Regions from separate parts of the Streptomyces sp. NBC_00358 genome, predicted to be linked through region 3. Evidence: riboswitches for the same ligand, from Rfam matches in the RefSeq annotation. Region 3 holds a riboswitch; each other region holds the start of a gene.
The links. Region 3 has a riboswitch for cyclic di-AMP ahead of OHT01_RS11160 (M23 family metallopeptidase). Riboswitches for the same ligand answer to the same signal wherever they lie in the genome.
Positions count from the first base shown of each region.

Region 1 (7,332 bases), 2.3 Mb from region 3:
TGATCAAGGAGGGCCCGCGGACGGTACACGTACTGAACGCGCCGTCCCCCGCGGCCACGGCCTCGCTCCCGATCGGCCGGGAGGTCGCCCGCCGGGCCCTGGCTGCCCTGGCCGCGGCCTGAGCCGCGCCCCGACCACCCGGCCCGGGGTCACGCGGACCGCCCCGGCCCCGGGTCACGCGGACCGCCCCGCGTCGTGGCCCCCGTAAAATCGGTCCCACTGTGTCTGACTTCCTCGACTCCACCGAAGAGACCCGGCCCGCCTCCGCCGAGGACGGCTCGCCGCGTCACCACCGCGCCAAGGGCGAGTCCCGCTTCCCCGACGGCCCGCAGGCCGATCCCGCCGGCTCGCACTTCGAGCGGCGGATCCGGAGCTTCCAGCCGCGGCGGAGCCGGGTGACGACCGGACAGGGTGACGCGCTGCAGCGGCTGTGGCCCAAGTGGGGGCTCGACATCGACGGACGGCGCACGCTCGACCTGGCGGAGCTGTTCGGAGCGGACCTGCCCGTCGTGCTGGAGATCGGCTTCGGCATGGGCGAGGCCACCGCGCAGATGGCGGCCGAGGACCAGGGTACCGGGATCCTCGCCGTGGACGTGCACACGCCGGGCCAGGGAAACCTGCTCAACCTCGCCGAGCGGAGCGGCCTGTCCAACATCCGGGTCGCGAACGGCGACGCGATCATCCTGCTCCGCGAGATGCTGCCGCCCGCGTCCCTGAAGGGCCTGCGCGTCTACTTCCCCGACCCGTGGCCCAAGAAGCGGCACCACAAGCGGCGGCTGATCCAGCCGGAGTTCCTGGATCTCGCCGCGACCCGCCTCGAACCAGGGGCGCTCGTGCACTGCGCGACGGACTGGGAGCCGTACGCCGAGCAGATGCTCGAAGTGCTGAGCGCGCACCCCGACTTCGAGAACACGCGGCCGGACGGCGGTTTCGCGCCGCGTCCGGAGTTCCGGCCGCTGACCCGTTTCGAGGGCCAGGGACTGGACAAGGGTCATGTGGTGAACGACCTCCTCTTCCGGCGCGTACAGCATCGAGACCAGCACACCCCGGGCGACTGACCCACACCGCTCCGGTCCCTCCCCGGGAAGTCCCGGGGACTCCGGTTACCGTCGCGGGCCACGCCCTCCCTCGTTAGGGTCAATGCCGTGGCCATCCATCCTCTGTACCCGACGCGGTCCGGCGGCCCCGCCGGACCTGCTCCGATGCATCCGCGCTGGTGGCGGCGCAGATGGGTCCGGTACGGAGCGCTGATCACGCTGCTCGCGATGTCCGGTCTGGTGATCCTCGCCCTGGTCCGCGAACAGACCGGAACCGAGGGCTTCCTGGTCGGTCTCGGACTGGCCGTGTTCCCCGTACCGCTGCTCATAGCCGCCTTCCGGTGGCTGGACCGGGTCGAGCCGGGCCCCTGGCGCAACCTGCTCTTCTCGTTCGCCTGGGGTGCCTGCGCGGCGGCGCTCATAGCGATCGTCGCCAACAGTTTCGCGACCCGGTGGATAGCGATGGCGACCGCGGATCCGTCCAGCGCCGACACGCTGGGCGCGACCGTCATAGCGCCCGTCGTCGAGGAGTCGGCGAAGGCCGCTGCCGTCCTGCTGGTCTTCCTGTTCCGCAGACGGGACTTCACCGGGATCGTCGACGGCGTCGTCATCGCCGGGATCACCGCCACCGGCTTCGCCTTCACCGAGAACATCCTGTACCTCGGCACCGCCTTCGGCAGCGACCAGCTGAGCGGGGAGAGCGGGCTCGCCTCGGTCACCGCCGCGACCTTCTTCGTCCGCGTGGTGATGTCGCCCTTCGCGCATCCGCTGTTCACCGTGATGACCGGAATCGGCTTCGGGGCCGCGGCGCTGTCCGCCGAGCGCCAGCACGTGCGCCGTGTACTGCTCCCCCTCACCGGACTGCTGCTCGCGATGGGCATGCACGCGATCTGGAACAGCTCCTCGGGCTTCGGCGAGTTCGGGTTCTTCGGGGTGTACGCCGCGTTCATGGTGCCCGCGTTCGGGCTGCTGACCTGGCTGGCCGTCTGGACCCGGCAGCGCGAGCTGCGCACCGTGCGCACGGAACTGCCCGCGTACACCGTGGCCGGCTGGCTGGGCACGACCGAACCGTGGGCCCTCGGCTCGATGCGGGCGCGGCGGCTCGCCCGCGAGTACGCCGGTCACCACTTCGGGAAGGCCGCGGCGCGTTCGGTGGCGGAGTACGAGGCGTACGCGACCTCCCTGGCGTTCCTGCGCCACCGGGGACGCCGCGGCCGGGCCGGCGCCGATTTCGTCGTACGGGAGCGCGAGTTGCTCGACGAGCTGTGGCGCCGCCGGGAGACCGCCCGCCCGGCCCTCGCCTACGCGGCCCGCGCGACGACCCCGCTGCCGGCACCGGCGCCCTGGCAGGCCCCCGGGTACGGGTACGGGTACGCCGTCCCGCCGACGCAGTCGTACGGTCAGCCGGCGCCGGCGCCGTATCCCGCGTACAACCCCTACCGCTCGTAGCCCTGCGGGGCCCCGGCGCTCCCGGAGAGATCACCCCCGGGAAGCCGGAACCCTCGAAGGCCGCTTTCCCGCCGTTACGCGGACGCCCTGGACAGGAGCGTCAGTTCGTCGTCCGTCAGCACCAGGTCCGCGACCCCCAGCAGGGCCGGGAGCTGCTCCACCGTGCGGGCGGAGGCGATCGGCGCGGCGACCGTCGGCCGGGCGGCCAGCCAGGCGAGGGCGACGGTGGCGACGGCGACGTCGTGGGCTCCGGCGACCTCGTCGAGGGCGGCGAGGACCTTCGGCCCGCGGTCCGTGCCGAGGTGCTTGGCCGCGCCCGCCGCCCGGGGCGAGTCGACCGTCGTGCCCGGGCGGTACTTGCCGGTGAGGAAGCCGGAGGCGAGCCCGTAGTACGGGACGGCGGCCAGACCGGCCCGGGAGGCGATGTCCTGGAGTGCGCCCTCGTAGGTGTCGCGCGAGACCAGGTTGTAGTGCGGCTGGAGCGCGACATAGCGGGCCAGGCCCTCGCGGTCGGAGAACTCCAGGGACTCCTGGAGCCGCTCGGGCGAGATGTTGGAGGCGGCGATGTGCCGGACCTTGCCGGCCTTCACCAGCTCGTCGAGGGCGCCGATGATCTCGTCGACCGGCACCTCCGGCTTGTCGAAGTGCGTGTAGTAGAGGTCGATGTGGTCGGTGCCCAGGCGGCGCAGCGACGCGTCGGCGGCGGCCTTGATGTTGGCACCGGACAGTCCCGGGTACGCGGGGTGCTGGCTGACCTTGGTGGCGACCACGATGTCCGCGCGGTTGCCGCGCTTCGCGAGCCACTTGCCGATGAGGGTCTCGGACTCGCCGCCCTCGTTGCCCTCGATCCACGCCGAGTAGGAGTCGGCCGTGTCGAGGAAATTGCCGCCGGCGGCCGCGTAGGCGTCGAGCACGGCGAAGGAACGGCTCTCGTCGGCCGTCCAGCCGAAGACGTTCCCGCCGAGGGAGAGCGGGAAGACCTCGAGGTCCGACGAACCCAGCTTGCGAAGAGAAGTCATGTACGGCGTCAACGCCCGTACCGGATGTATGTATTCCACACCCACCGCGGGGGACCGACGCTCCCGGACCCGCCCCGCCTGACCGGCGGCCCTGACGTGGGGGGGTGACGTCAGGACCGTCGGAGATCAGGGAACAGCGCGGATCGGCGGGGAGTCAGGGGCGGGCGGGGTCGTGCGGCACACGTCGGGGGCGACGCGCGTCGGATGCCGTACGACTCGTTCAGGGGCCGTACGGGTCAGGGGTTGAGGCCCCTGGCCTGGAGCCAGGGCATCGGGTCGCTGGCGGTGGCGGCGCCGCCGAGGTGCACTTCGAGGTGCAGGTGCGGCCCGGTGACGTTGCCCGTCGCGCCCACCCGCCCGATGACATCGCCGGTGGCGACCTTCTGGCCCACATGGACGCTGATCGACGACTGGTGGCAGAACCAGAGCTCCGTACCGTCGTCGAGGGTGAGGATCGTGCGGTAGCCGTACGATCCGGCCCAGCCAGCCTCGGTGACGGTGGCGCTGTGGATCGCCTTGATGAGCGTGCCGGTGGGCGCCGCGAAGTCGAGTCCCGTGTGGTACCCGGAGGACCACAGGGCCCCGGCCTCACCGAAGCGGGAGGTCAGGGTGTACGACGAGGTCGGCAGCGTGTAGCTCTTGGCGAGCTCGGCGAGGCGCTCGGTCTCGGCCTTCGCCTTGGCCGTCTCCAGCGCCTTCTTCTTCACGGCGTCGGCCTTGGCCTCGGCGTCGTCCGCGTTCTTCTTCACGGCGGCGGTCAGGGCGGCCTGATGCGTGGTGCTGTCGGCGTGGGCCTGCTGCGACTGGGCCTGCTGCATGATGCGGGCGCGCAGCGCCGAACCGGCGTCCGTGGCGCCCTGCGCCGCGTCGGCGCTGGTCAGGCCGACGCTGGTGAGCGGAGTCGTGGAGCCCTTGGGGGTGCTGGATCCGCCGTGCGAGATCAGGGCTTCGGCGGAGTGGGTGACCGACGACAGGTCGGGCAGCGAGATCGAGACGGGGGCATTGCCCGGCGCGGCGCTGGCGATGCCACCCCCGCCGACCGCGGCTATGACACCGACGCCGAGGACGGTGGAGCTGCGGGCGAGTCCTCCGCCGCGCTGCTTGCCCGTGCGGTGCCGGCCGCGATTCGGCAGAACGGAATCCTCGGTGGGGTTCCACTCCTCCCAGGGTCCCTCGTCCTTGCCGTAGCCGAAGGTCTGCGTGTCGTTCGGCGGGAACGAGGTTGGCTGAGCAGGCGGGTTGGACGCCACGTGGGCGCGCTCCTTTCCTTCCTTGCCGCCTACCGGGTTAGCTGACGGGTTCGGAGAAGGAAGGTCTCCTACGCGCGTACGACCACTGCTTCCACAGCGGAATACGTTCGATTCACCCCACGTGATGGGTCCCCGGTTCCCTTGCGGGATTCGGCGCGTGCGCACGGAGCCGTCTCTTGTGACGGCTGGGACGACCGCACTGCGTTATCGAACGTTAATAGACTCAGGCACCGGATTCCAAGATGTTCCGACTGATCATTAACGGCTCTTGGCCGGGACTTTGAGGTCATGAGCGATGAAAAACGGGCGAGTTGGCCACGCCCTGTCGACACGGGTTCACCTGATGGCATGTCAGACGTCATGCGGAGGGGGACCGGCCGGTCACCGTTCGTGACGGAGCCGCACAAGGCCTTGCGCGGATGCCGTGAAAGGCGGTGCGCGCAGGACCGGAAAGGCCGCCCGGGCGCCGCGGGGCCCGTCGGCGAACACATCGCTCAGATGCGCCGGACGGCCAGCAGCGCCATGTCGTCCGTGAGGGCGCCGCCGGTGTGCCGGCGGACCGCCTCGGCGAGGCCGGTCAGCAGCGCGTCGGGGCCGGGGAAGACCCGTCCGGCCAGCCACGCGGCCGGATCGTAGAACCTCCCGTGCTCATCGCGGGCCTCGGACAGCCCGTCGGTGTACAGGAACAGCGTCGCCCCGCGCGGAAAGCGGTCCTGTATCGCCCGGTCGGGCCAGGTGCCCAGCTCGCCCATCCCGAGCGGCAGCGCGAAGGGCTCGGCGGCGAGGGTGACGAGCGTGCCGTCGGGACGCAGGACCAGGGGTGGCGGATGACCGCGGTTGACGACGCGGACGACGTCCTCGTCGTGCGGGATCTCCGCGAGGACGGCGGTGGTGAACTCCTCGAACGCGTCAGGGCTCTCGTGCAGGGTGCCCGGCCGGGTCAGCGCCCGCTCCAGGCGCCGGGCGACCCCCTCCAGGGTCGCCTCCTGCTCCGCGGCCTCCCGGAACGCGCCGACCACCACGGCGACGGCGGCCACGGCGGTCATCCCCTTCCCCCGTACGTCCCCGACGATCAGCCGCACGCCGTGCGGGGAGTCCTGGACCGCGTACAGGTCCCCGCCGATGAACGCGTCCTCCTGTGCCGCCTCGTACCGGGCCGCGACATCGAGGCCGTCGATCCGCGCCTCGGGCTCGGGCAGCACGGCGCGCTGCGCGTACTCGGCGATCTCCCGGACGGAGGCGAGCCGTTCGTCGCCGCGCCGGACCACGATGTTGATGAGGACGGCGAGGACGGCGGCCGTCGCCACCGTGATCACCTCGGTGACCGCGTCGACGTGCAGGACGATGCCGAGCACGCAGTGGACCACGAGCAGCGCGCCGACGGCGAGGGCGCCGGTGACGACGGTGCCGCGCAGCGAGTAGAGGGGAGCGGCGACCAGGGGCGCGGCCGTGAGGAAGGGGGCCGCGGTGTAGTCCCCCGGGGTGAAGTAGTCGTAGAGGAGCCCGACGACGACGAGCAGTGCGGGCAGGGTCCGGACGAAGGCGCGCGCGAGGGAGATCCTGCGGGGAGTCCCTGCCGTCGGGGCGGGCGGCGCGCCGCTCCCGGGGACGGCCGGCGGGGGCCCGCCGGCCCGGTCAGGGGGTTTCCCCGCTCGCTGCTCACGTCCTGGCTGCCCCACCCGTCCAGAAGACCCGGAGCGGGGACAGGGGGCGACCGGTGTGGCCCGACCGGGGGACGGCACCGGGGGACGGGCGCCGGAGGGAATCGGCCCGGGTGGCCGGTTGGTGAACCGGCTGCGGGAGAACCGGCCAGGGAGAACTCGTGGGCAAACACCAAGGGCCGGAACTCGTGAATCCGAGTTCCGGCCCTTGGCCTTGAGTAGCGGGGACAGGATTTGAACCTGCGACCTCTGGGTTATGAGCCCAGCGAGCTACCGAGCTGCTCCACCCCGCGTCGTTAAGACCAGTGTACGCCATCCGCGGGACCCCGAGCACACCCGTTTAAACGCGCCCCTTCAGCGTCGCCGGCGGGCACCCTCCGGCGCCCGCGGCGGACGGCGTCCGGCCGGGCTCGGCGGGGCAGCCAGGCCGGGGGGCGGGAGCGGAACGGGGGGTCTAGCCCGGCAGATGCCGGTTGGGGGCCTGGGCCCGGTCCGCGTACTCGGGAAGGACGACGACCTCGGCGCCCGCCGTGGCGAGGAGTCCGTTCCCGTCGGCGTCCGCGACGAAGGTGTCGGGCTCGCGCCAGGCGGTGACGACCCGCCGCACACCGGCGTCGAGGATGAGCCGGGCGCACGGAACGGGCCGGGAGGCGCGGTGGGCGCACGGCTCCAGGCTGCTGTAGACGGTGGCGGCGGGCAGCCGCGGATCGGCCGGGTCGATCTTGGCGAGGGCGGCCTCCTCGGCGTGCACGACGGGGTCGTCGCCCTCACGGGAGTGGCCCCGGGCCAGCTCGGTCCCGTCGGCCGCGACCACCACGGCGCCCACGCTGAACGCGGTCTTCGAGGGCGGGCACAGCGCCGCCAGCTCACAGGCGAGCTCCAGCCAGTGCCGGTCCGCCGCGGCGGCCAGCGGGCC
Region 1 is NZ_CP107976.1:4,990,182-4,997,513, reverse strand. It holds gene lhgO (L-2-hydroxyglutarate oxidase) at 1-122, shown strand, start outside; gene trmB (tRNA (guanosine(46)-N7)-methyltransferase TrmB) at 222-1,058, shown strand; gene OHT01_RS21160 (PrsW family intramembrane metalloprotease) at 1,146-2,486, shown strand; gene OHT01_RS21155 (aldo/keto reductase) at 2,561-3,505, opposite strand; gene OHT01_RS21150 (M23 family metallopeptidase) at 3,742-4,755, opposite strand; cyclic di-AMP (ydaO/yuaA leader) riboswitch at 4,767-4,921, opposite strand; gene OHT01_RS21145 (PP2C family protein-serine/threonine phosphatase) at 5,250-6,434, opposite strand; tRNA gene OHT01_RS21140 (tRNA-Met) at 6,636-6,709, opposite strand; gene OHT01_RS21135 (dihydrofolate reductase family protein) at 6,871-7,332, opposite strand, start outside.
Region 1: linked by a shared signal. The riboswitch ahead of OHT01_RS21150 (M23 family metallopeptidase) and the one ahead of OHT01_RS11160 (M23 family metallopeptidase) in region 3 are both predicted to bind cyclic di-AMP.

Region 2 (7,332 bases), 2.8 Mb from region 3:
AGTTCCCTGGTCGCGCCGGTGAAGGAGAACTCCGCCTCCTGGTCCCCGGTGATGACCTCCGGCTCGACGCCGAGGATGTCCAGCACCCCGCGTACGAACTCGTCCCGGTTCTCGGCGTCCCGGGAGGCGGAGGTGGCGACGAAGCGGAGCCGCTCGGCGCCGTGCTCCTTGATGGCGGCCGCGTAGGCGCGGCAGGCGGCGAAGGTCCGCTCCAGCGCCTCGGGGGCGAGCCGGCCGGTGCGGTCGACGCCCTGGCCCAGCCGGACGATGGTCATCCGCCGGTCCAGGTCGGCGAGTTCGCCCGTCGCCGGGTCGGCGTCGGCCACCAGGAGCCGGATGGAGTTCGTACCGCAGTCGACGGCGGCGACGCGGGTCACCGGCTCTCTCCGCGCTCGCCGTCCGGCACGGAGTCGCCAGCGTCGGCGGCACCGGCTTCCCCGGGCTCCCCGGAGCCCTTGGCCCGGCCCGTCGGTCCGTCCTCCGCGGGGAGCGTCACGCACGCCCCCTTGCGCCACCACTCCGGAAGCATCGCGATGGCCTCGTCACCGAGCGGGTTGACGCCCGGCCCGGCGGCCAGCGAGTGGGCGACCAGGACGTGCAGGCACTTCACCCGGTCAGGCATGCCGCCCGCGCTCGGGAAGCCCGCCAGCACCTCGATGGCGTCCCGTCGCGCGATGTAGTCCTCGTGGGCGGCGCGGTAGGCCGCGGCCAGCTCGGGATCGGTGGCCAGCCGGTCGGTCATCTCCTTCATGACCCCGTTGGCCTCCAGCGTCCCGATCGCGGACGCGGCCCGCGGGCACGTCAGGTAGTACGTGGTCGGGAACGGCGTCCCGTCGGGGAGGCGGGGCGCCGTCTCCACCACGTCGGGCTGACCGCAGGGGCAGCGGTGCACGATCGCGCGCAGTCCGCGCGGCGGCCGGCCGAGCTGCTGCTTGAAGGCCTCGACGTCGGCGTCGGTGGGCTCGGTGCGCGGGGTGGTGGGAGGTGGCGTTTCCATGCCGTGCGTCACGTGTCTTTCTGGTCAGTTCATGGGTCGTCACTGGTCGGCGGCGTCGGACTTGTCCACGCCGTCCCAGACATTGGTGTACCAGGGGCGGTCGGCGGTGCCCCGGTTCGCCCGGGCCTGCTTCGCCGCGTCCGGGTCGATCACGATGTAGCCGGTCTCACCCGGCATCACATAGTGCAGCCGCTGCCGGATCTGCTGCTTCGCGTACGCGTCGTCCTGCCAGCGCGCCTTGAGGTCGCGCAACTGCTCGACCCGCTGCCGGGCCTGCTCCTGCTGCCGCTCCAGGTCGGCGACCTGGGCGCGCTGGGAGACGTACTGCCGCATCGGGTACGCGAGGGCGACGATCAGGGAGCACAGGACCAGGGCGAGCAGCGCGGCCCGGCCGGTCAGCCGGGAGCGGCGCGCCTGCCGCTTGGTCTGGGAGCGGTAGACCCGGGCCGCCGTCTGCTCGCCGAGCAGCTTCAGCCTGGTCGAGGTGGAGAACCGGTCCCGGTCCTTCACTGCCATGAGTCCCGCCTCCCCAGTACTGGCCCGCCGGTACGGGCCCCTCACGCGCGTACGTCCCCGCACACGGTACGGGACCGGGTGCGGGGACGTAGGGACGACGCTTGCCGAGCCTTGCGGGGTCAGTCCTTGAAGCGGGGGAACGCCGAGCGGCCGGCGTACACCGCGGCGTCGTCGAGGATCTCCTCGATACGCAGCAGCTGGTTGTACTTGGCGACGCGCTCGGAGCGGGCCGGGGCGCCGGTCTTGATCTGGCCGCAGTTGGTGGCGACGGCGAGGTCGGCGATCGTGACGTCCTCGGTCTCGCCGGAGCGGTGGGACATCATGCACTTGTAACCGCTGCGCTGGGCGAGCTCGACGGCGTCCAGGGTCTCGGTCAGCGAACCGATCTGGTTCACCTTGACGAGCAGCGCGTTGGCGGTGCCCTCCTCGATGCCGCGGGCCAGGCGCTCCGGGTTGGTGACGAACAGGTCGTCGCCGACGATCTGGACCTTCTCGCCCAGCTTGTCGGTGAGGACCTTCCAGCCGGCCCAGTCGTCCTCGAAGAGCGGGTCCTCGATGGAGACGAGCGGGTAGGCCGCCACGAGCTCCTCGTAGTACTCGGTCATCTCGGCGGCCGAGCGGGACTTGCCCTCGAACTCGTACTTGCCGTCCTTGTAGAACTCGGACGCGGCGACGTCGAGAGCGAGCGCGACCTGCTCGCCGGGGACGTAACCGGCCTGCTTGATGGCCTCGATGATGAGGTCGAGCGCGGCGCGGTTGGAGTCCAGGTTCGGGGCGAAGCCGCCCTCGTCGCCGAGGCCGGTGGACAGGCCCTTGGACTTCAGGACGGACTTGAGGGTGTGGTAGACCTCGGTGCCCCAGCGCAGGGCCTCGGAGAAGGACTCCGCGCCGATCGGGGCGATCATGAACTCCTGGATGTCCACGTTCGAGTCGGCGTGCGACCCGCCGTTCAGGATGTTCATCATCGGAACGGGCAGCAGGTGCGCGTTCGGGCCGCCCAGGTAGCGGAAGAGCGGCAGGTCGGACGCCTCGGAAGCGGCGTGCGCGACGGCGAGCGAGACGCCGAGGATGGCGTTGGCGCCGAGCGAGCCCTTGTTGTCGGTGGCGTCCAGGTCGAACATCGCCTGGTCGATCAGGCGCTGCTCGGTGGCGTCGTAGCCGACGAGCTCCGGGCCGATCTGCTCGATGACGGCCAGGACGGCCTTCTCGACACCCTTGCCCTGGTAGCGGTTGGGGTCACCGTCACGGAGCTCGATGGCCTCGAAGGCTCCGGTGGAGGCGCCGGACGGAACGGCGGCACGACCCGTGCTGCCGTCGTCGAGGCCGACCTCGACCTCGACCGTGGGGTTGCCTCGGGAGTCCAGGATTTCCCGGGCTACGACGACGTCGATGGACGGCACGAGCATCTCCTTCTGGGATGTGACGCGGGTATGCGGGGCTTGGCAGCCCCGCGGGATGAGCCTATCCGGCCCGAGGGGATCGGCCAGCCGATCGACCACCCCTTGAGCAGAAGTGAGACTACCTATTGTTCCTGAACGGAACAAAAAAGAAGGAAAAAACCCCGCTCCGGCGCGTGCGGGGGAACACGCACCGGAGCGGGGAGCCCGTGGGGACGGGGACCTCGGCGGGCCTCCGGAGCGGAGGCCCGGCCTACGAGGGAGCTGTCTTTCAGCGGGGCCGGGCCGCGCACGTCCGGGGATCACGGTCACCCTCCGCCGAAGGTGACCACGTCAGCCGGCGCGCCGCCGGACTCAGCCGAGGTGCAGCTGCTGGCCCGGGTAGATGAAGTCGGCGTCGGCGACGATGTCCTTGTTCAGCTTGAACAGCTTCTGCCAGCCGCCCTTGACGTGCTTCTTCTCGGCGATCGAGCTGAGGGTGTCGCCCTTGACGACCTTGTACTCGCCGTCACCCTTCTTGACCTTCTTGCCGGTCGGGGTGGTGACGGTCTTCTGGGCGGCGGGGCGCTCCGCGGAACGCGAGGCGGGCTGCTCCGTCGTACGGGTGGTGGTGCTCTGCGCGCCGCTCGACGACGAGGACGAGGAGGAGGTCGACGGGGTCGTGGCGCCACCGCTGTAGGCGGCGCTGGACAGGCCGGTGCCGCAGGTCGGCCAGGCACCCTTGCCCTGCGCGGCGAGGACCTTCTCACCGATGGCGATCTGCTGCGACTTCGAGGCCTGGTCGGCGGTCGAGGCGTAGGCGGTGCCGCCGTACGCGGCCCAGGTGGAGGAAGAGAACTGCAGGCCGCCGTAGTAGCCGTTGCCGGTGTTGATCGACCAGTTGCCGCCGGCCTCGCACTGGGCGACGGCGTCCCACTCGGAGGCGGTGGCGGCGGATGCGTTGCCTGCCGCCATCAGCGGGGCGGCGATGGCGACACCGGTGACACCGGCGAGCGCGGCGACGCGGGTGGCCTTGTTCGGACGGCGGTGCTTGCCCTTGCTGGAAAACAGCATGGAGTGATCCCCTCACCGACGCCTGCGAGGTGAGCTGTCGGGTTCGGGCCGGTTGAGTTGCCCGGCCGCGCACCTTCGGCCCTGTCTCCAGGACGTCCGGCACGCGACTTAACCCCAAGCCGTTCCCAGGTGTCTCTCGACTCCCGGGCCCGGCGCCTACCTGGGTCCCCCGCTCCTGCCTACGGCGCATGACGCGACGACTGTTCCCGTACGGCCGTTGGCAGGATTCGGCGTTGCGACCGTCGGAGCCCGCTGTGGCGAGCAGTCACGACCGTAAGCAGTCGATCGGCGGAAATTCAAAGACGATCAGGGCTTCTGAGACTCATGTCTCACTCGCACCAAACCGGACATTCCACAGCGAACCGTGACGCGAACTCCCGCTAGTTCTGCACCGTTTCGGCGGTGACGGCAATGCTCCGACCTGGGACGACGAGGCCGGGACCGGTGTCCGCGGCATCGGTGGCCGCGGCGGCCGCGGCGGCCAGGTAGCCCGACCCGTCCTCAAGGCCGAGGACGTCGGAAACATTCCAGATGTTCTTTCTGGCGTACGAGTTGTCGGTGATGTCGCTCGAAACGCTGGAGACGCCGGAGGCGTGCCGTCCGGTCGCGCTGTCGGTGGGACCGGCGGTCGCACCCTCCGAGGCATCCGTGCCGCGGTGCCGCCCGGTGCCGGTGCTCGCGGCGACGGAGGCGCCCGAAGAAGCGTCCTTCCGTCCGGACTTGCCCGACTCGTCACTCTTGTCGGCCGTCTTGGCCGAGGCGCTGGGACTCGGCGAGGCACTGGACTTCGCGGCACCGTCGGTCGCGCCCGAGGAGTCACCGTCGATCGAACCAAGCAGGTCGGACGAAGTGGACAAACCGGATGAGCCGGTTGAACCGGCATCACTCCCGGCACTCGCCGAGTCGCCGGCCACGCCCGTGTCGACCTGGACCCCGGCCGAGTTCTTGCTGAGGCCGGAGAGCGGTCCACAGCTGGGCCAGGCCGCGACGCCCTGCTCGTCGAGCAGCTTCTCGGCGACGGCTATCTGCTGCGAGCGACTGGCCTGGTCAGGCCTCGACGCGTAGGCGAGACCGCCGTGCGCCTCCCAGTCCTCCTGGTCGAGCTGAAGACCGCCGTAGTACCCGTTGCCCTGGTCGGCGCTCCACGCGCCACCGCTCTCGCACTGCGCCACCTGGTCCCAGACGGTCCCGTCGGCCGCGTTCGCACTCGCCGCGGCGAGCAACGGGATGACGATGGCCGATCCGGTCACGCCCGCGGCGACGATGAGGGCTGGGGCCTGACGAGGGCGACGGTGACGGCCGTTCCCGGAGAGCATGCGGAAGCCTTTCGCGTGACAGCGGGGGAGCACCGCGGCTCCTGCGAAGTAAGAAGCGCAGGTGCCGCGTTGATGGGTGAAGGTAGCCGCACTCGAACGCTGGTTACAAGTCGATGCAGTACAGATCACGTGAAGATCACAGATTTGACGGACCGTCACGTTCCGGTAGCCGGAAGGGCGCTCTTTCCGGTATGCGGAAGAACCCCCTCGACGGGATTCCGAAGGGTCGCCGATGAACCGATCAAGGACTATTTGACCGGGGTGAACTCCACAGGAAGCGTGCGCAATCCACGCATAATGAGCCCACCACGCCAGCGCAAATCGGCCGATTCTCCAGCGAGTTGGAGGTCGGGAAGGCGGCCGAGGAGTGTGCCGAGCGCGGTCTGGCCCTCCAGCCGGGCGAGCGGCGCGCCCAGGCAGTAGTGGATGCCGTGGCCGTAACCCAAGTGCTGAAGGTCACGTCGCGCGAGGTCGAGCGTGTCCGGCTGTTCGAAGCGCTCGGGGTCACGGTCCGCGGCGGCGAGGACCACGAGCACGGGGTCGCCGGCCGCGATGTCCTGCCCGCCGATCCGCACGTCCTCGGTCGCGAACCGCCAGGTGGCCAGCTCCACGGGCCCGTCGTAGCGCAGGAGTTCCTCGACGCCCGTCTCCAGCAGCCCGCTCTCCCCGGCCGCGAGGGAGGCCTGGAGGCGAGCCCGCTCCCCGGGGTGGGTGAGGAGGGCGTGCATCCCGTTCCCGATGAGATTGACGGTGGTCTCGAACCCGGCGAAGAGCAGGATGAAGGCCATGGCGGCGGCCTCGTTCTCGGTGAGGTGCTCGCCGTGGTCCGAGGCGCGGATGAGGGCGGAGATGAGGTCCTCGCCCGGTGCGGGCTCCGGCGTCAGCGCCTCCCGCTTGCGGTGGATGAGTTCGGCGAGATAGCCGCGCATCTTCTTCACGGACCGGGCCACCCCACCCCTCGGCCCGCCTCCGTGCCGGATCATCATTCCCGCCCAGTCCCGGAAGTCGTCCTGGTCCTCGCGCGGGACGCCGAGCAGGTCGCAGATGGCGTAGATGGGGAGCGGGAAGGCGAACTCGTGGATGAGGTCCGCCGATCCCCTGGCCGCGAAGTCGTCGATGAGCCGGTCCGTCAACTCCTGCACCCGTGGGGCGAACTCGGCGACGCGCCGGGGTGTGAAGGCCTTGCTGACGAGCCGCCGCAGCCGGGTGTGGTCCGGCGGGTCGATGTTCAGCAGATGCGTCATCAGCTCGGCCTTGCGCTCCCCGGGGATCCCGGTCCTGCCCTTCGCGTGCGCGGGTTCGTCGTGATGCGCGGGATTCTTGGACAGCCGCTGGTCGGCGAGCGTCTGCTTGGCGTCGGCGTACCGCGTGACGAGCCAGGCCTCCACCCCGCTGGGCAGCCGGGTGCGGTGCACCGGCGCGTGCTCCCTGAGCCAGGCGTAGGCCGGGTAGGGGTCGGTGGCGAACTCCCAGGTGAAGAGTTCGGGGGCGGGGCTGGCAGGGGTTTCGTGCTCGGTCACTCCCCGACCGTATCCGCAGGGGGCGGCGACGCCCGGCCGACCGGCGACCGGACGGCACACCGGCGGCGACCCGGGGCGCGTGACGGCGACGGGGACGAAGACGGGGGAGACGGAGACGGGGACGGGGGCCGTCCACGCCCGCTTCACCCCGGGCTGTCCCGACATGGCTTGCTGTTTGACTCCGCCTCTCGGCACCTCCCTACATTCACGCGGTGGACCCCGAAATACTCAGATCCAGCTTCGCGGTCGTGGAACGACGGGCCGAGTTCGCGGTCAAGTACTTCTACTCGCATCTCTTCCGCCACCACCCGGAGCTCCGCGCGCTGTTCCCGGCGGACCTCCCGCAGGACATGGAACGGCAGCGGGACCGGCTCTTCGCGGCGCTCACCTTCGTCATGGACGGGCTGGAGGATCCGGACCTGCCGCGGTATCTGCGGGATCTCGGCCGCGACCACCGCAAGTACCTGACCCGGCCGGAGCACTACGCAGCCGTCGGAGCGAGCCTGATCGCCGCGTTCGCGGTCGTCGCGGGC
Region 2 is NZ_CP107976.1:5,543,288-5,550,619, reverse strand. It holds gene OHT01_RS23695 (Ppx/GppA phosphatase family protein) at 1-377, opposite strand, end outside; gene OHT01_RS23690 (DUF501 domain-containing protein) at 374-997, opposite strand; gene OHT01_RS23685 (FtsB family cell division protein) at 1,037-1,513, opposite strand; gene eno (phosphopyruvate hydratase) at 1,633-2,919, opposite strand; gene OHT01_RS23675 (transglycosylase family protein) at 3,265-3,963, opposite strand; cyclic di-AMP (ydaO/yuaA leader) riboswitch at 3,968-4,160, opposite strand; gene OHT01_RS23670 (transglycosylase family protein) at 4,344-5,213, opposite strand; gene OHT01_RS23665 (cytochrome P450 family protein) at 5,528-6,799, opposite strand; gene OHT01_RS23660 (globin domain-containing protein) at 7,012-7,332, shown strand, end outside.
Region 2: linked by a shared signal. The riboswitch ahead of OHT01_RS23675 (transglycosylase family protein) and the one ahead of OHT01_RS11160 (M23 family metallopeptidase) in region 3 are both predicted to bind cyclic di-AMP.

Region 3 (7,332 bases):
CGCGGTGGGGGCGGGCAGAGCACGGTGCACGTCGATGCCGTACCGCCCGAGCAGTGCCGCCGTGTCATCCCCTCCCAGGGTCAGCCCCTCCCCGCGCGCGAGGAGGTCGTCGATCAGCCGCGCCGCGCCCTTCTCGTCGATGTCCTCGTATTCGGGCACCTTGCCGGGCTCGGCGGCGTCGAGGCGCCACTGGGCGTAGTTGACGGCTTCGGCGAGGGCGCGGACGGCGCGTTCGGCGGCGGGGTAGGCGGGGATCAGCCGGGCATCGCGCGCGGTGGCGGCGGGCACCGCGGCGGGCGACCGGTCCGAGGGGTGGAAGCGGGCGCCCGGCGCCGTACCGGCTGCCGCCTCGGGGGCCTGGGGAGCGGTGCTCACGGCGGCGGACAGCGCCTCGGCGAGGCCGCCCAGTTCGACGTGCACCACGAGCACGGGTTTCGCCGGAGCGGCCGCGGCGGAGGACCGGAGCGCCTCGGCGAGGGCCGCGTCGGCCGCCGAGGTCTCCCCCACCGCCGGTATGGCCGTAACGACGACGGCGTCACAGCCGTCGTCGGCGAGGGCCTGCGACAGCGCCCGGTGGAAGTCCTCCGCCGAGGCCGCCGTCGTCAGGTCCAGGGGCGGCAGCGGCCTGAGCCCTTCGGCGAGACACGCGTCGTACGTCAGCAGCCCCAGGGACTCGGAGTTGCCGAGGATCGCCACCCGGGGTCCTCTGGGGAGCGGCTGGCGGGCCAGCAGGAGGCCGGCGTCGACGAGTTCGGTGATGGTGTCCACTCGGATCACTCCGGCCTGGCGCAGCAGTGCGGACACGGTGGCGTGCGGCAACCGGGTGGCCCGTACGGCATGGCCCTGGGGAGCGGCGCCGCCGTGCCGCGCGCCCTGGACGACGACCAGCGGTTTCGCCGCCGCCGTCCGCCGTGCGAGACGGGTGAACTTGCGCGGGTTGCCGATGGATTCGAGGTACATCAGGGCGACGTCGGTGTCCGGGTCGTCGTACCAGTACTGGAGGACGTCGTTACCGGACACGTCCGCCCGGTTCCCGGAGGAGACGAAGGTCGACACACCGGTGACGCCCGTGACGCCGCCGCCGCGCCGGTGCAGCCGGGACAGCAGGGCGATGCCGATGGCGCCGGACTGCGCGAAGAGACCGATCCGTCCGGGGCGTGGCATCTGCGGGGCGAGCGAGGCGTTCAGCCGCACCTCCGGGGAGGTGTTGATGACGCCGAAGGCATTGGGTCCGATGATGCGCATCCCGTACGTGCGCGCGTGCCGTACGAGTTCACGCTGGCGTTCGCGTCCTTCGGGACCGCTCTCCGCGTATCCGGCGGAGACCACCACGAGCCCCTGGACACCGTGTTCGCCGCATTCCGTGACGACCTCGGGGACGTGTTCGGCGGGCACGGCGACGACCGCGAGGTCGACGGGCTCGGCGATGTCGCGGATGGAGCGGTGGGCCGGGACTCCGTCGAGTTCCTTCTCCTGAAGAGCCGCGTTCACGGCGTACAGACGTCCGGTGAATCCGGCGTCCCGCAGGTTGTCGAGGACGCTGCGGCCCACTCCGCCGGGGTTGCGCCCGGCGCCGATGACGGCGACCGAGCCGGGGGCGAGCAGCCGCTGCACGGACCGGGCCTCGGCGCGCTGCTCCCGCGCGCGCTGCACGGCCAGGGACCGGTCGGTGGGTTCGAGGTCGAACTCCAGGCGTACGACGCCGTCCTCGAAGCTGCGCTTCTGGGTGTATCCGGCGTCCGTGAACACCTTGATCATCTTGTTGTTCGCGGGCAGCACCTCGGCGGCGAAGCGCCGGATGTCCCGCTCGCGGGCCACGGCCGCGATGTGTTCGAGCAGCGCCGAGGCGACGCCGCGGCCCTGATGGGCGTCCTGTACGAGGAAGGCGACCTCGGCCTCGTCGGCGGGCGCGGAGGCGGGCCTTCCTTCGGCGTCGATGCGGTCGTAGCGCACGGTGGCGATGAACTCGCCGCCCACCGTGGCGGCGAGGCCCACCCGGTCCACGAAGTCGTGGTGCGTGAAGCGGTGGACGTCCTTGGCGGACAGCCTCGGATACGGCGCGAAGAAGCGGTAGTACTTCGACTCGTCGGAGACCTGCTCGTAGAAGCTGACCAGGCGCTCGGCGTCATCGACGGTGATGGGCCTGATGCGCGCGGTGCCGCCGTCGCGCAGCACCACGTCGGCCTCCCAGTGGGCTGGGTACTCGTGCCGGTCAGACGAGGTCTGCATGGGGCCCAGAGTACGGCTCGCGTACGACAACGGCGCGAGGCAGTCTGAGGTGGACGGACGCCGGACCGGGGCCGCGGACCGGCGCCGCGGCGGGCGGAACGGGGGACCGTCCGGGCACGCCTCACGATATGGAACACTGGTCTAGACAACCCTGAAAACCTGAAGGGCAGCATCACATGGCTGAGCGCCGCGTCAACGTCGGCTGGACCGAGGGCCTCCACGCCCGCCCCGCCTCCATCTTCGTCCGGGCCACCACGGCCTCCGGCATCCCCGTGACGATCGCCAAGTCCGACGGCAACCCCGTCAACGCGGCCTCCATGCTCGCGGTCCTCGGCCTGGGCGCCCAGGGCGGCGAGGAGATCGTCCTCGCGTCGGACTCCGAGGGCGCGGACGCCGCCCTGGACCGTCTGGCGAAGCTGGTCGCCGAGGGGCTCGACGAGCTCCCCGAGACCGTCTGAGCCCACAGGGCCCCCAGGACCCATACGGCCGGGCCGCGCCACCCTTCCCGGAGGGCGCGACCCGGCCGTTTTCCGTACCTTGCCCGGGAATTCATCGGTGCCGCGCGCAACCCTCGCGCGGCGGTCACAGGAATAGCGCGCACGGAAATTCCGGACACGCGAATAAAAGGGCGTCAGAAATGAGCCCCTGCCGAATATCCCTCTTTGTATACGGCGCCCGTGTTAATGACGCGGGCCCAACATGTTTACGGGATGTTGCGAACTTCTCACACGGTCCGGCCGATCACCGCCGCCGGGAAACCGGAGCCGGTGCACGGCCGTCGCCCGCTCGGTGTGCAGGGCCGTGATCGCGCGGGCCCGCTCGCTGTCACCGCGGGCGACCGCGTCCACGATGCCGCCGTGCTCCGCCCAGGACTCCACGGGATCGGCGGGCGCGTCCACCGAGTACATCCAGGCGATCTTGTGGCGCAGCTGGGCGAGGGTGGAGGTCAGGGCGGGGCTTCCGGAGGCCTGTGCGAGCGTCTCGTGGAACCAGCCGCCCAGCGAGCGCAGATCCTCGCTGTGGCCCCTCCTGGAACGCTCCTGGCCCAGTCTGACCAGGCCTCGGAGCACCTTGAGATGGGCCTCCGTGCGCCGCTGGGCGGCCCTGGCGGCACCCAGCGGCTCCAGCAGCATGCGCATCTCCAGGAGATCCGCGGCCTCCTGCTCCGTGGGTTCCGCGACGCACGCCCCCGCGTGCCGGCGGGTCACGACGAAGCCCTCGGCCTCCAGGGTGCGCAGCGCCTCGCGCACGGGGACACGCGAGACGCCGTAGCGCCGCGCGAGCAGTTCCTCGGTGAGCCGGCCGCCGCGCTCGTAGACACCCGCGACGATGTCGTCACGGATCGCCGTGCATACCGAGTGCGCCGGAATACGCATGACCGACCTCCGCTTTAATCCCCGCGAAACGCCATCGATTGACGCTTGTTCAGTGACTCTATTGCAGGAAGCCTGAATTTCCGATGGCAGGCCTGAATCCATGGATATTTTTTGGACATACGGCCTCCGGAAACGATGATGCCCCGGCTCGGTGAGCCGGGGCATCGAAAGCGGCGAAGAAGCCGCGAAGCGGTCGTCAGACGTTGACGCCGTGCGAACGCAGGTACGCGACCGGGTCGATGTCCGAGCCGTACTCGGCGGTCGTACGGGCCTCGAAGTGAAGGTGCGGTCCGGTCGTGTTGCCGGTGGCCCCGGAGAGGCCGATCTGCTGCCCCGGGGTGACCGTCTGCCCCACGGACACACCGATGGACGACAGGTGGCCGTACATGGTGTACGTGCCGTCGTGCATCTTGATCACGACTTGATTGCCGTAGGCACCGCCCCAGCCGGTCGTGACGACCGTGCCGGAGCCGACGGCGTGGACCGAGGTGCCGGAGGCGGCGTGGAAGTCGACGCCGGTGTGGCTGCCGGAGGACCAGAGGCTGCTGCTCGCCTGGTACCCGGTGGAGATGTACGAACCGGTGATCGGGATGACGAAGGTGTTCAGGCGCTTGCGCTCGGCCTCGCGGGCGGCGCGCTCCTTGGTCTCACGCAGCTTCGCGGCCTGCTCGGCGGCGTGCTTGCGCGCGGTCTGCTCGGCCTGCTTGCGCGCTGCGGCCTCGTCGGCGGCGCGCTGCTGCGCGAAGGCCTGGGCGTCGACCTGGTCGGCGACCGAGTCGCCGAGGGTGACGGCCTGGGTCAGCCCGGTCTGCTCCACGGGGGACTCCGCGGCGAACGCGGGGGAGCCCAGAGTTCCGATCACACCGGTGGTGGTGAGCGCCGCGACCCCGACGGCGGTCTTGGTGGTGCTGTGCACCCGGCTCGGACGACGATGCTTGCCGGTGCCACAGGAGAACGCCATGTAGGGGCTGGTCCTTTCCTTCCCTCTCGCCTACCGGGTTAGCTGACGGGTTCGGAGCAGGAAGGTCTCCTACGGGCTCCCTCCGGGGAGGGCGTCCGATTCACCCCAGGGACTACGTGTGGGTCCCCGGCTCCCCTGGCTCGCGCCATGGGGACTCGGCGATGACTGTCCGGTTGCCGCGGGCGCGGCGCACTACGTGACGAACAGACGGACCGACGCTAAGCGGGACGTCTTTCGAACAACAAACGGATCACGGTTTTTGTAGCGCATCCCACAGAGCAGAAGGGCAACCTCCGTACCAATACGGACATCTTGGGGGCGTTGTCCGCGAAAAAGAGGGCCCTGATGACTCTTCAGTCACCAGGGCCCCTCGGCCGCGCGAGCTCTACTCGGCGGCCACCACGCTGACTTCACCGATTCCGAGAGCCTTGACGGGCTCCGCGATCTGCGCCGCGTCGCCCACCAGAACGGTCACCAGACGGTCCACCGGGAAGGCGCTCACGGCCGCCGCGGTGGCCTCCACGGTTCCTGTGGCGGCGAGTTGCTGATACAGCGTCGCCTGGTAGTCGTCCGGCAGGTGCTGCTCGACCTGGTCCGCGAGTGTGCTCGCGACGGCCGCGGCCGTCTCGAACTTGAGGGGCGCCACGCCCACCAGGTTCTGCACGGCGATGTCACGCTCGGCGTCGGTCAGTCCCTCGGCCGCGAGGGTGCGCAGCACCTTCCACAGGTCGTCGAGCGCGGGACCGGTGTTCGGGGTGTCCACGGAGCCGCTGATGGCGAGCATCGCGACGCCCGTGCCGTCCGGCGCGGAGCGCAGGACCTGGCCGAACGCCCTCACGCCGTAGGTGTAGCCCTTCTCCTCGCGCAGGACGCGGTCCAGGCGCGAGGTGAGGGTGCCGCCGAGGCAGTACGTGCCGAGTACCTGGGCGGGCCACACACGGTCGTGCCGGTCGGCGCCGACCCGGCCGATGAGCAACTGCGTCTGGACGGCGCCGGGGCGGTCGACGATGATCACGCGGCCGGTGTCGTCGGCGGTCACCGGCGGCACGGGACGGGGCTCGGCCGACGAACCGGTCCAGGAGCCGAGCGTGTCGCCGAGCAGCTCGTCGAGGTCGACACCGGTCAGGTCTCCGACGACGACGGCGGTCGCCGTGCCGGGGCGCACATGCTTCTCGTAGAAGGCGCGTACCGCTGCGGAGTCGATCTTCTGGACGGTCTCCTCGGTGCCCTGACGCGGGCGCGACATGCGCGCGGTCGCCGGGAACAGCTCCTTGGAGAGCTCTTTGGCGGCACGGCGGGCGGGGTTGGCCGTCTCGTGCGGGATCTCGTCCAGCCGGTTGCGCACCAGCCGCTCGACCTCGCTGTCCGCGAACGCGGGTGCCCGCAGGGCGTCGGAGAGCAGTCCGAGCGCCTTCGCCAGGCGTGAGACGGGCACTTCGAGGGACAGGCGAACGCCCGGGTGGTCGGCGTGCGCGTCGAGCGTGGCGCCGCAGCGCTCCAGTTCGGCGGCGAAGTCCTCGGCCGAGTGCTTGTCGGTGCCCTCGGAGAAGGCACGCGCCATGATCGTGCCGATGCCGTCCAGGCCCGCGGGCTCGGCATCGAGCGGCGCGGCGAGGATGACCTCGACGGCGACGACCTGCTGGCCGGGTCGATGGCAGCGCAGCACGGTCAGGCCGTTGTCCAGGGTGCCGCGCTCGGGGGCGGGAAACGCCCACGGCTTCGGCTGGCCGGCCTCGGGCCGCGGGTGGAAGTCCATGGTGGCGAGCTCGGTCACTTCGCCGCCTCCTCGTCGGTCTCGTCGGCGGAGCCAGCCGCTTCGGTGGCTTCGGCGGTGGTCGGCTCGTAGACGAGCACCGCGCGGTTGTCGGGGCGCAGGCGGGCCTTGGCGGCCTCCTGGACCTCCTGTGCGGTGACGTCGAGGACGCGCTGCACGGCGGTCAGGGCGAGCTGCGGGTCGCCGAACAGGACGGCGTACCGGCACAGTTCGTCGGCGCGGCCCGCGACGGTGCCGAGCCGGTCCAGCCACTCGCGCTCCAACTGGGCCTGCGCGCGCTCCATTTCCTCGGCCGTGGGGCCCTCCTCGGCGAACCGGGCGAGCTCCTCGTCGACGGCGGCCTCGATGACCGGGACCTCGACGTCGCCGGACGTCTTCACGTCCAGCCATCCCAGGGAGGGCGCTCCGGCGAGCCGCAGCAGGCCGAACCCGGCCGCGACGGCGGTGCGGTCACGGCGTACGAGCCGGTTGTAGAGCCGGGAGGACTCGCCGCCGCCGAGGACGGTGAGCGCGAGGTCGGCGGCGTCGCACGCGCGCGTGCCGTCCTCCGGGAGCCGGTAGGCCGCCATCAGGGCGCGCGCCGGGACCTCTTCCTCGACGACCTCGCGCAGTTCCTCGCCGATGATGTCGGGCAGCGAGCCGTCACGCGGGGCGGCCTTGCCGTCGTGCCCGGCGATCGAGCCGAAGTACTTCTCGACCCAGGCGAGCGTCTGCTCCGGGTCGATGTCCCCCACGACCGACAGAACCGCGTTGTTGGGCGCGTAGTAGGTGCGGAAGAACGCGCGGGCGTCCTCCAGGGTGGCCGCGTCCAGGTCCGCCATCGACCCGATCGGCGTGTGGTGGTACGGGTGGCCCTCGGGGTACGAGAGCGCGGTGAGCTTCTCGAACGCGGTGCCGTACGGCACGTTGTCGTAGCGCTGCCGACGTTCGTTCTTGACGACGTCGCGCTGGTTCTCCATGGACTCGTCGTCCAGCGCGGCCAGCAGCGAACC
Region 3 is NZ_CP107976.1:2,699,074-2,706,405, forward strand. It holds gene OHT01_RS11145 (bifunctional acetate--CoA ligase family protein/GNAT family N-acetyltransferase) at 1-2,229, opposite strand, end outside; gene OHT01_RS11150 (HPr family phosphocarrier protein) at 2,406-2,687, shown strand; gene OHT01_RS11155 (GntR family transcriptional regulator) at 2,910-3,605, opposite strand; gene OHT01_RS11160 (M23 family metallopeptidase) at 3,802-4,566, opposite strand; cyclic di-AMP (ydaO/yuaA leader) riboswitch at 4,579-4,737, opposite strand; gene OHT01_RS11165 (M16 family metallopeptidase) at 4,952-6,340, opposite strand; gene OHT01_RS11170 (M16 family metallopeptidase) at 6,337-7,332, opposite strand, start outside.

Region 4 (7,332 bases), 990 kb from region 3:
TGATGGAGAACGAGCAGATCGTCGCCAACGCGCGGATCACCGGGGAACGGCTCAAGTCCCGGCTGGCGGCCCTGGTCGACCGGTACGAGCTGCTCAGCGACGTACGTGGCCGGGGTCTGATGATCGGCATCGAGTTCGGCCGGCCCACGTCGCTCAAACTGCGCAGTCGCTGGACCATGCTGCAGGCCGCGCGCAAGGGTCTGTTCGCGCAGATGGTCGTCGTCCCGCTGCTCCAGCGGCACCGCATCCTCACCCAGGTCTCCGGCGACCACCTGGAGGTGATCAAGCTGATCCCGCCGCTGGTCGTCGACGAGCAGGACGTCGACCGGTTCGTGGAGGCGTTCACCGCGGTGATGGAGGACGCGCACGGCGGCGGCGGACTGATGTGGGACTTCGGGAGGACACTGGTCAAGCAGGCGGTGGCCAACCGCTGAGCCCCGTCCACCCCTGAGGCCCGCCGTCTCCGGCGGGCGGAGGGCACGTGAACCCGGTTTGCCTCTGGGGCAAGAAAATTGCCCTGGAGGCAATCGTCGGGCTCAATGGTCCTATGATCCCCGCCGATCCAGGGGCGGCCGACGAGCCGTCCGCCGAGCTGCACGCCGTGGCGCCCCAGCTCCGCGCGCTGCGCCGCGGCGCCTCCCTCACGCTGGAGGCCGCCGCCCGCGCCGCCGGGCTGTCGCCCGCGCACCTCTCCCGTCTGGAGACCGGACAGCGCCAGCCCTCGCTGCCGATGCTGCTGACGCTGGCCCGTGTCTACGGTACGACGGTCTCCGAACTGCTCGGCGAGACGGTCGCCGACCGTGACGCGATCGTGCGCGCGGCCGACATGGAACCGACCCCTGCGGGCGGCTGGACGTACTGGCAGGCCGGCGCCGCGGGCCGCGGTATGCAGGCGCTGCGCGTGCACGTTCCGTACGGCTCGCAGGGCGACATCGTGCGGGTGCATCCGGGCGAGGAGTGGCTGTACGTCCTCCAGGGGCGGCTCAGGCTGCGCCTCGGGGACACCGCGCACGTCCTCGAACCGGGGGACAGCGCCCACTTCGACTCGCTCACCCCGCACCGCATCGCCGCCGCCGAGCGCGACGGAGCCGAGCTCCTCTTCGTACACACCCTGCTGCAGAGCCCCGTCGCCGCGCTGTGCCTCGGTCCGGCGACGGGCCACCCCACCTCGGGAGAGACGTCATGACGGAACCCACAGAACCCCGCCGGCCGTCCATGGAGGAGAAGTTCCCGCGCGCCCTGTGGGTACGGCTGATCATCTACGTCGCCGTGGGCCACCTCTTCGCGGCCTTCGTCTACCTGCTCTTCACGCTGGGCGCGCAGAACCAGTAGCGGCCCGCGTCCCGGGTGCGGTTCAGTCCAGGAGTCGCTCGCGCAGGCGCTCCCGCAGCTCCGGCGTCATGCCCAGGCCCCGCTCCAGATAGACGTCGACGCTGCCCCAGGTCTCCTCGACCGTCTCGAACGCCGCCGTCAGGTACTCGGCGCGCGCGTCGAACAGGGGGCTGAGCAGCTCCATGACCTCGGGGGAGTAGGCGGTGGCCGAGGTGTTGTTGCGGTGCACCTTGTAGCGGCGGTGCGTGGCGTTCGACTCCAGGTAGTCGGCCACGATCGCGTCGCGCTCGACGCCGAGGGCGAGCAGGGTGATCGCGATGGACAGTCCGGCGCGGTCCTTGCCGGCGGCGCAGTGCATCAGCGCGGGCACGCTGTCCTCGGCCAGCGCGCGCAGCACCTGGGAGTGCTCGGCCGTGCGCTCCTTGATGATCGTGCGGTAGGAGCCGATCATCCGGGCCGCGGCCTTGCCGTCGCCGAGGATCGCGCGCAACTGGTCGAGATCGCCGTCGCGGACCATCTTCCAGAACTCACTGCCGTCCGCCGGGTCGGTCAGCGGAAGATTCACGTTCCGCACGCCCGGCAATTCGACGTCCGGGCCCTCCAGCTTCTGGTCGGCCGCATTGCGGAAGTCGAAGATCGTGTGGAGCCCCAGGGAGGCGAGGAACGCGGCGTCCTCCTCCGTGGCGTGGGCGAGGTGGCCGCTGCGGAACAGGTGCCCGTAGCGCACTCGTCGGCCGTCCGCGGTGGGCAGGCCACCCACGTCGCGGAAGTTGCGCACTCCGCCGAGCTCGGGCTCGGTCGACGGGACCTGCTGGGTCACGGGGGCTCCCCTCATTCGGCCGCCGGCGTCGCAGGGCTGGACTCGGCGTCGCTGGTCGGCAGTTGTGTGCGGCTCGCGCCCTCGACGATACGACATGGGTTCCTGAGGCAATGAGTTGTCCACAGGCGACGCCTCCCGGACGCGGAGCCCGCGTTGATGTTGCCCAATAGGTGCATATGTTCGAATTCACCGAAGGGTCGGCCTTGTGGGCGACCGTGCGGACCTGGCGGAATGAATTCGGCCGATATGAGGCATTGATGCACGCCGTTTTGCGTGTCGGCTCACGTGGGGTGCTGGATGTGATGGATGTCCGCCCGCATCGCATCTGACTGTTCTGCCCGAAATGGCGCCTTCATTACAACTGGCCCTGGAATAGCGCATCCTGGGTCGAGTCGCGTGAGGAGCGTCATATTCGTGACGATGAGTTGCCGCCTCCATTTCTCAACCGGCCCGCAATTCCGGGGAGGTTGAGAGGCCCGGAAGATCGTCATTCCACGGAGGGTGACGGCAATTCCACCATGGATCAAGAAAGGCGAGCGCACGGAATCCGCGCACAGTTGTCGACGCGCTCTCATGTCGCTTACGTTCTGCCTCAATCCGGACGGACGCCCAATCCTGCCGCCGCCCGGAATCCGCAAACTCACCCGTACACGGCAGGAGCGGGGGACCCACAGGTTCCGTGCCTGTCCGGACTCCGGAACAGGCTAGGGGTACAGCCGCGCAGCAGCGCGGCCGGGCATCTCCAGCCCGCACCCGACAGCTCACCCCGCAGGCGCCGGAGAGGAAATCGTCATGCCCGCGAAGGGTAAGCACCGCCGTCCCAAGTCCTTGCGTTTCACCCGCTCCATCGCCGTGGCCGGAACCGGTGGCGCAGCGCTCGCGCTGCCTCTGATGGGAGCCACGGGCGCCCACGCCGCGACCCCGGCCACCGCCGTCGCGCAGCATGTCGAGAAGGCCGCGGCCGCGGCTCCCGCCGCCGAGAAGACCGTCACGACGAGGACGTACGCGGTGCGGGCCGGTGACTATCTCTCCAAGATCGCCGACGAGCACAACGTCAGCGGCGGCTGGAAGAAGATCTACTCCGACAACCGCTCCGCCATCGGCGGCGACCCGTCGCTGATCCACCCGGGTCTGAAGCTGTCGCTCGGCAAGAAGGCCGCCTTCGCCGGCGCCGCCCACTCGGCCACCCGCACGTCGGCCCCGGCGGCGAAGACCACCCAGGCGACCCCGGCCGCCGACACGGCTCCCTCCAACTCGGCCTCCGCCGAAAGCGGTTCCGGCTACACCCTGCCGGTCCAGGGCGGCAGCGTCGGCACCGGCTACAAGGTGGCGGGCAGCATGTGGTCCAGCGGCTACCACACGGGCGTGGACTTCGTGGTCCCCACCGGCACCACGATCAAGTCCATCGCCGCGGGCACCGTCGTCTCCGCCGGCTGGGGCGGCGCCTACGGCAACCAGGTCGTCATCCAGCACGCCGACGGCAAGTACTCCCAGTACGCCCACATGTCCTCGCTGTCCGTCTCGGCGGGCCAGACCGTGACGGCGGGCCAGCAGATAGGCCTCTCCGGCGCGACCGGCAACGTCACCGGACCGCACCTGCACTTCGAGATCCGCACCACGCCGGACTACGGCTCGGACGTCGACCCGGTCGCCTACCTGCGGTCGCACGGTGTCGCCGTCGGCTGACGCGTCACCCCGAGTTCCATGAGCTTGCCCCGTTCCTGACCTGACAGCAGGACCGCCGCCGAAGGCCGGACCCCATGATTCCCGGGGTCCGGCCTTCGGCGGTTTTCCGTCACGAGGCGCGTGTACGGCGAAAGTAGCTGTCGTCCGGCGGCATGTGCGACCGTGCCGAGCGATTCTCCGCGATGTCCCGGCCATCGAGTGATCGCTGCTTCAACGTCCTTGATCCGGGCCTTATTCCAGAGTTGACCAATGCTTGGCGAGTGGTTTATCTCACCGCCCGTCAACCCTTCCCTACGGTCGCGTAGCTCACATCCGAAGGTGAATCATGGGTCGATGTGGCAGACGATTCGAAGAGTGACAACAGATCAGTGATCGGGTCGTACGTGGCGGTGGGGGACAGCTTCACCGAGGGCGTCGGCGACCCTGGGCCCGACGGGGCTTTCGTCGGCTGGGCCGACCGGTTCGCGGTACTTCTCGCGGACCGGCGACCCGAGGGCGACTTCAACTACACCAATCTCGCCGTGCGCGGCAAACTTCTCGACCAGATCGTCGAGACCCAGCTCCTGAAGGCCAAGGAGCTCGGCCCGGAACTGGTCTCGTTCTGCGCGGGCGGCAACGACATCATCCGCCCCGGCACCGACCCCGACGAGGTCGCGGAGCGCTTCGAGCGCGCGGTCGCAGACCTCACCTCGGCCGTCGGCACCGTCATGGTGACCACCGGCTTCGACACCCGAGGCGTCCCCGTGCTCAAGCATCTGCGCGGCAAGATCGCCACCTACAACGGACATGTGCGGGCCATCGCGGACCGCTACGGCTGTCCCGTCCTCGACCTCTGGTCCCTGAAGACGATCCAGGACCGGCGCGCCTGGGACGGCGACCGACTGCACCTCTCACCCGAGGGGCACACCCGGGTGGCGCTCCGGGCCGGACAGGTACTCGGCCTGGAGGTACCCGCCGACCCGGACCAGCCCTGGCCGCCCCTCCCGCCGCGCGGCACGCTCGAAATGCGCCGCGACAACATCCAGTGGGCGCGCGAGTACCTGGTCCCGTGGATCGGACGGCGGCTGCGCGGGGAGTCCTCGGGCGATCACGTGGCGGCCAAGGGTGCCCTGTCACCGGACGACATCAAGATGCGCATCGAGTCGGTGGCCTGAGGCAGGACCACCCCGGTCGCGCCGTCACCGGACCACTCCGCTCCGGTGGGCACGTCGGCACGGCGTCACAGCCGCACCCGCCCCGGTCCGCCCCGACGCCGGCCGGGGCGGGGCCGACGGCGCGGGGCCGGCCGCGAACCGCCGCGGGTCGCGTGGGCACGCCCGGCCGGCGATCACGCAGGGGCGGGCGCGTACTAGGGCGTGTTTCGAAAGTAGCGTCGTCCGCCCGGAGGGCGGGGCTCGCGGCGTCTGGTGCGGTGCATCGCAAGGCGGAGGGTCGTCCGCGTACTGGGCGTACTCGGGCGATCCCGACAGCGCGGCGTGGGGGTCCCCCCTGCTCGAAGAGCTTGGGGGAGTGCCGTGCCAGGCGTCGCGAGCCAGACGGGACTTTCGAAACACGCCCTAGCGGACCGCCGCCATCAACGCCTCGCGTTCAAGGCCCAGTTCACGGGCGAGGGCCTCGTCCACCCACTCCTGGGTCCGCGCCCGTGACACGGCTCCCGAGTAAGCGGTCATCTGGACGGCCAGCCCGTCCAGCAGCGCCGTCAGCCGGAGGGCCGAACTCGCCGGGTCGGGGCAGCGGAACTCGCCCGCGGCCACTCCCTCCGCGATCACCTCGGTCATCGCGGCCTTCCACTGGCGGTCGAGATCACGGGTGACCTCGCGCAGCGCGGGCTCCCGCAGGGCGGCCGCCCAGCCCTCGATCCACAGGCGCCAGCCCTTGGCCTGTCCCGTCGGGGCGTACCAGCGCACGGCGGCCCGAAGACGTCGCAGCGCCGTCGTACGGCGGCCGAGCAGCTTGCGCAGATGGGCGAGGTCGTCCTCGGCCGCGTAGGTGAACGCGGCGGCGACGAGCTTCTCCTTCGTCGAGAAGTGGTACAGCACCAGCGCGTTGCTCACGCCGAGGGAGGAGGCCACGTCGGCGATCCGTACCGCCGCCACGCCCCGCGCCTCGATCTGTTCGACGGCGGCCCGCAGCAACTCCTCGCGCCGCTCCGCCACGCTCAACCGCACTCTCGCCACGCGGCAACCCTACACAGCCCTTCCGGGAGCGGTCCGGCAGGAGTTGACGCCTGCGTCCGGCGCCCCGCGCCGGGTCGGCCCGGGCCCGGGCCGCTCCGCGGTTCCCGCCGGGGAACGGCGTCCTCGGCGCGGATCGACAGCGTGACCGGGCGGCGGTCCCGCCGGGGCCCCGACGAGCCCGCGGCGGGGTGGCGTCACCGGCCCCGGGCCGTCACCGGTACCACCCGAACCGCTCCGCGATGACCGGCAGCCGGTCCGTGACGATGGCGTGGGCGGCGGCCCGCGGCGTCGTACCGTCGGCCTCCGCGCGCGCGAGCGTCCGGTCGATCAGGGCGCGCATGGAGCGCCGCGTGTGGGCGAACGCCTCGTCCGCGTCCGCGCCGATGTCGCCGAACAGGGTCCACCACCACCAGGCGTTCGTGCAGGAGTTGACCACCACGTCCGGCAGCACGGTGACCCCGCGCGCGGCGAGCAGCAGCTCCGCGTCCGCCAGGACGGGCATGTTGGCCGCCTCGACGATCCAACGGGCCCTGATCCCTTGCTGGTTCGCCGTGTCGATCGCGTACGAGACCGCGGCGGGCACCAGCACCTCCACGTCGGCGGACAGCCAGGCGTCACCGGGGAGTTCACGGTCGGCGTCGCGCAGTACCGCGCGGTCGACCGTCCCGTACGTGTCCCGTGCCGCGAGCAGCGCCTCGACGTCGAGGCCGTCCGGGTTCGCGATGGTTCCCTTGATGTCGGCGACGGCGACGATCGTGAGCCTCGCGCGCGCGAGGAACCGCGCGGTGGCCCCGCCCATGGTGCCGAGCCCCTGCACGGCGACGCGGGTTCCCGCGTACTCCACCCCGGCCCGGTCCAGGGCGGCGAGCACGGACTCGGCGACGCCGCAGCCGCCGACGAGTTCGTCGAGCCCGATACCGTCCACCTCGACCGCGAAGGCGTCCGCGAGCCGTCCGCGGGCCGCCGTCTCGTCGTCGAGCAGCGGGTACACGGCCTGGATGGACGAGACGAGCCCGGCCTCCTCGGCGGCCCGGTCGACCAGGTCCTGGCTGAGCCCGAGATCCTCGCCGGTGGTCCAGAACGCCTCGATGTACGGGCGCATCGCGCGCAGATAGCGCACCAGCAGCCCGTACGCCGCCGGGTCCTGGGGGTCGCAGTCGATACCGCCCTTGGCGCCGCCCAGCGGGATGTACCGGCCCTCGGGGTTGTAGTGCAGAGCTTCCTTCATGGTCATGCCCCGGGCGAGCCCGGCCACCTCCTCCAGGGTGCAGCCCGGCCGCATCCGCAGACCGCCGCTGGAGACACCGCGCACGAGCC
Region 4 is NZ_CP107976.1:1,710,912-1,718,243, reverse strand. It holds gene OHT01_RS07085 (aspartate aminotransferase family protein) at 1-434, shown strand, start outside; gene OHT01_RS07080 (helix-turn-helix domain-containing protein) at 548-1,186, shown strand; gene OHT01_RS07075 (DUF6126 family protein) at 1,216-1,332, shown strand; gene OHT01_RS07070 (tyrosine-protein phosphatase) at 1,355-2,152, opposite strand; cyclic di-AMP (ydaO/yuaA leader) riboswitch at 2,784-2,942, shown strand; gene OHT01_RS07065 (M23 family metallopeptidase) at 2,945-3,838, shown strand; gene OHT01_RS07060 (SGNH/GDSL hydrolase family protein) at 4,207-4,992, shown strand; gene OHT01_RS07055 (TetR/AcrR family transcriptional regulator) at 5,395-6,015, opposite strand; gene OHT01_RS07050 (Glu/Leu/Phe/Val dehydrogenase dimerization domain-containing protein) at 6,227-7,332, opposite strand, start outside.
Region 4: linked by a shared signal. The riboswitch ahead of OHT01_RS07065 (M23 family metallopeptidase) and the one ahead of OHT01_RS11160 (M23 family metallopeptidase) in region 3 are both predicted to bind cyclic di-AMP.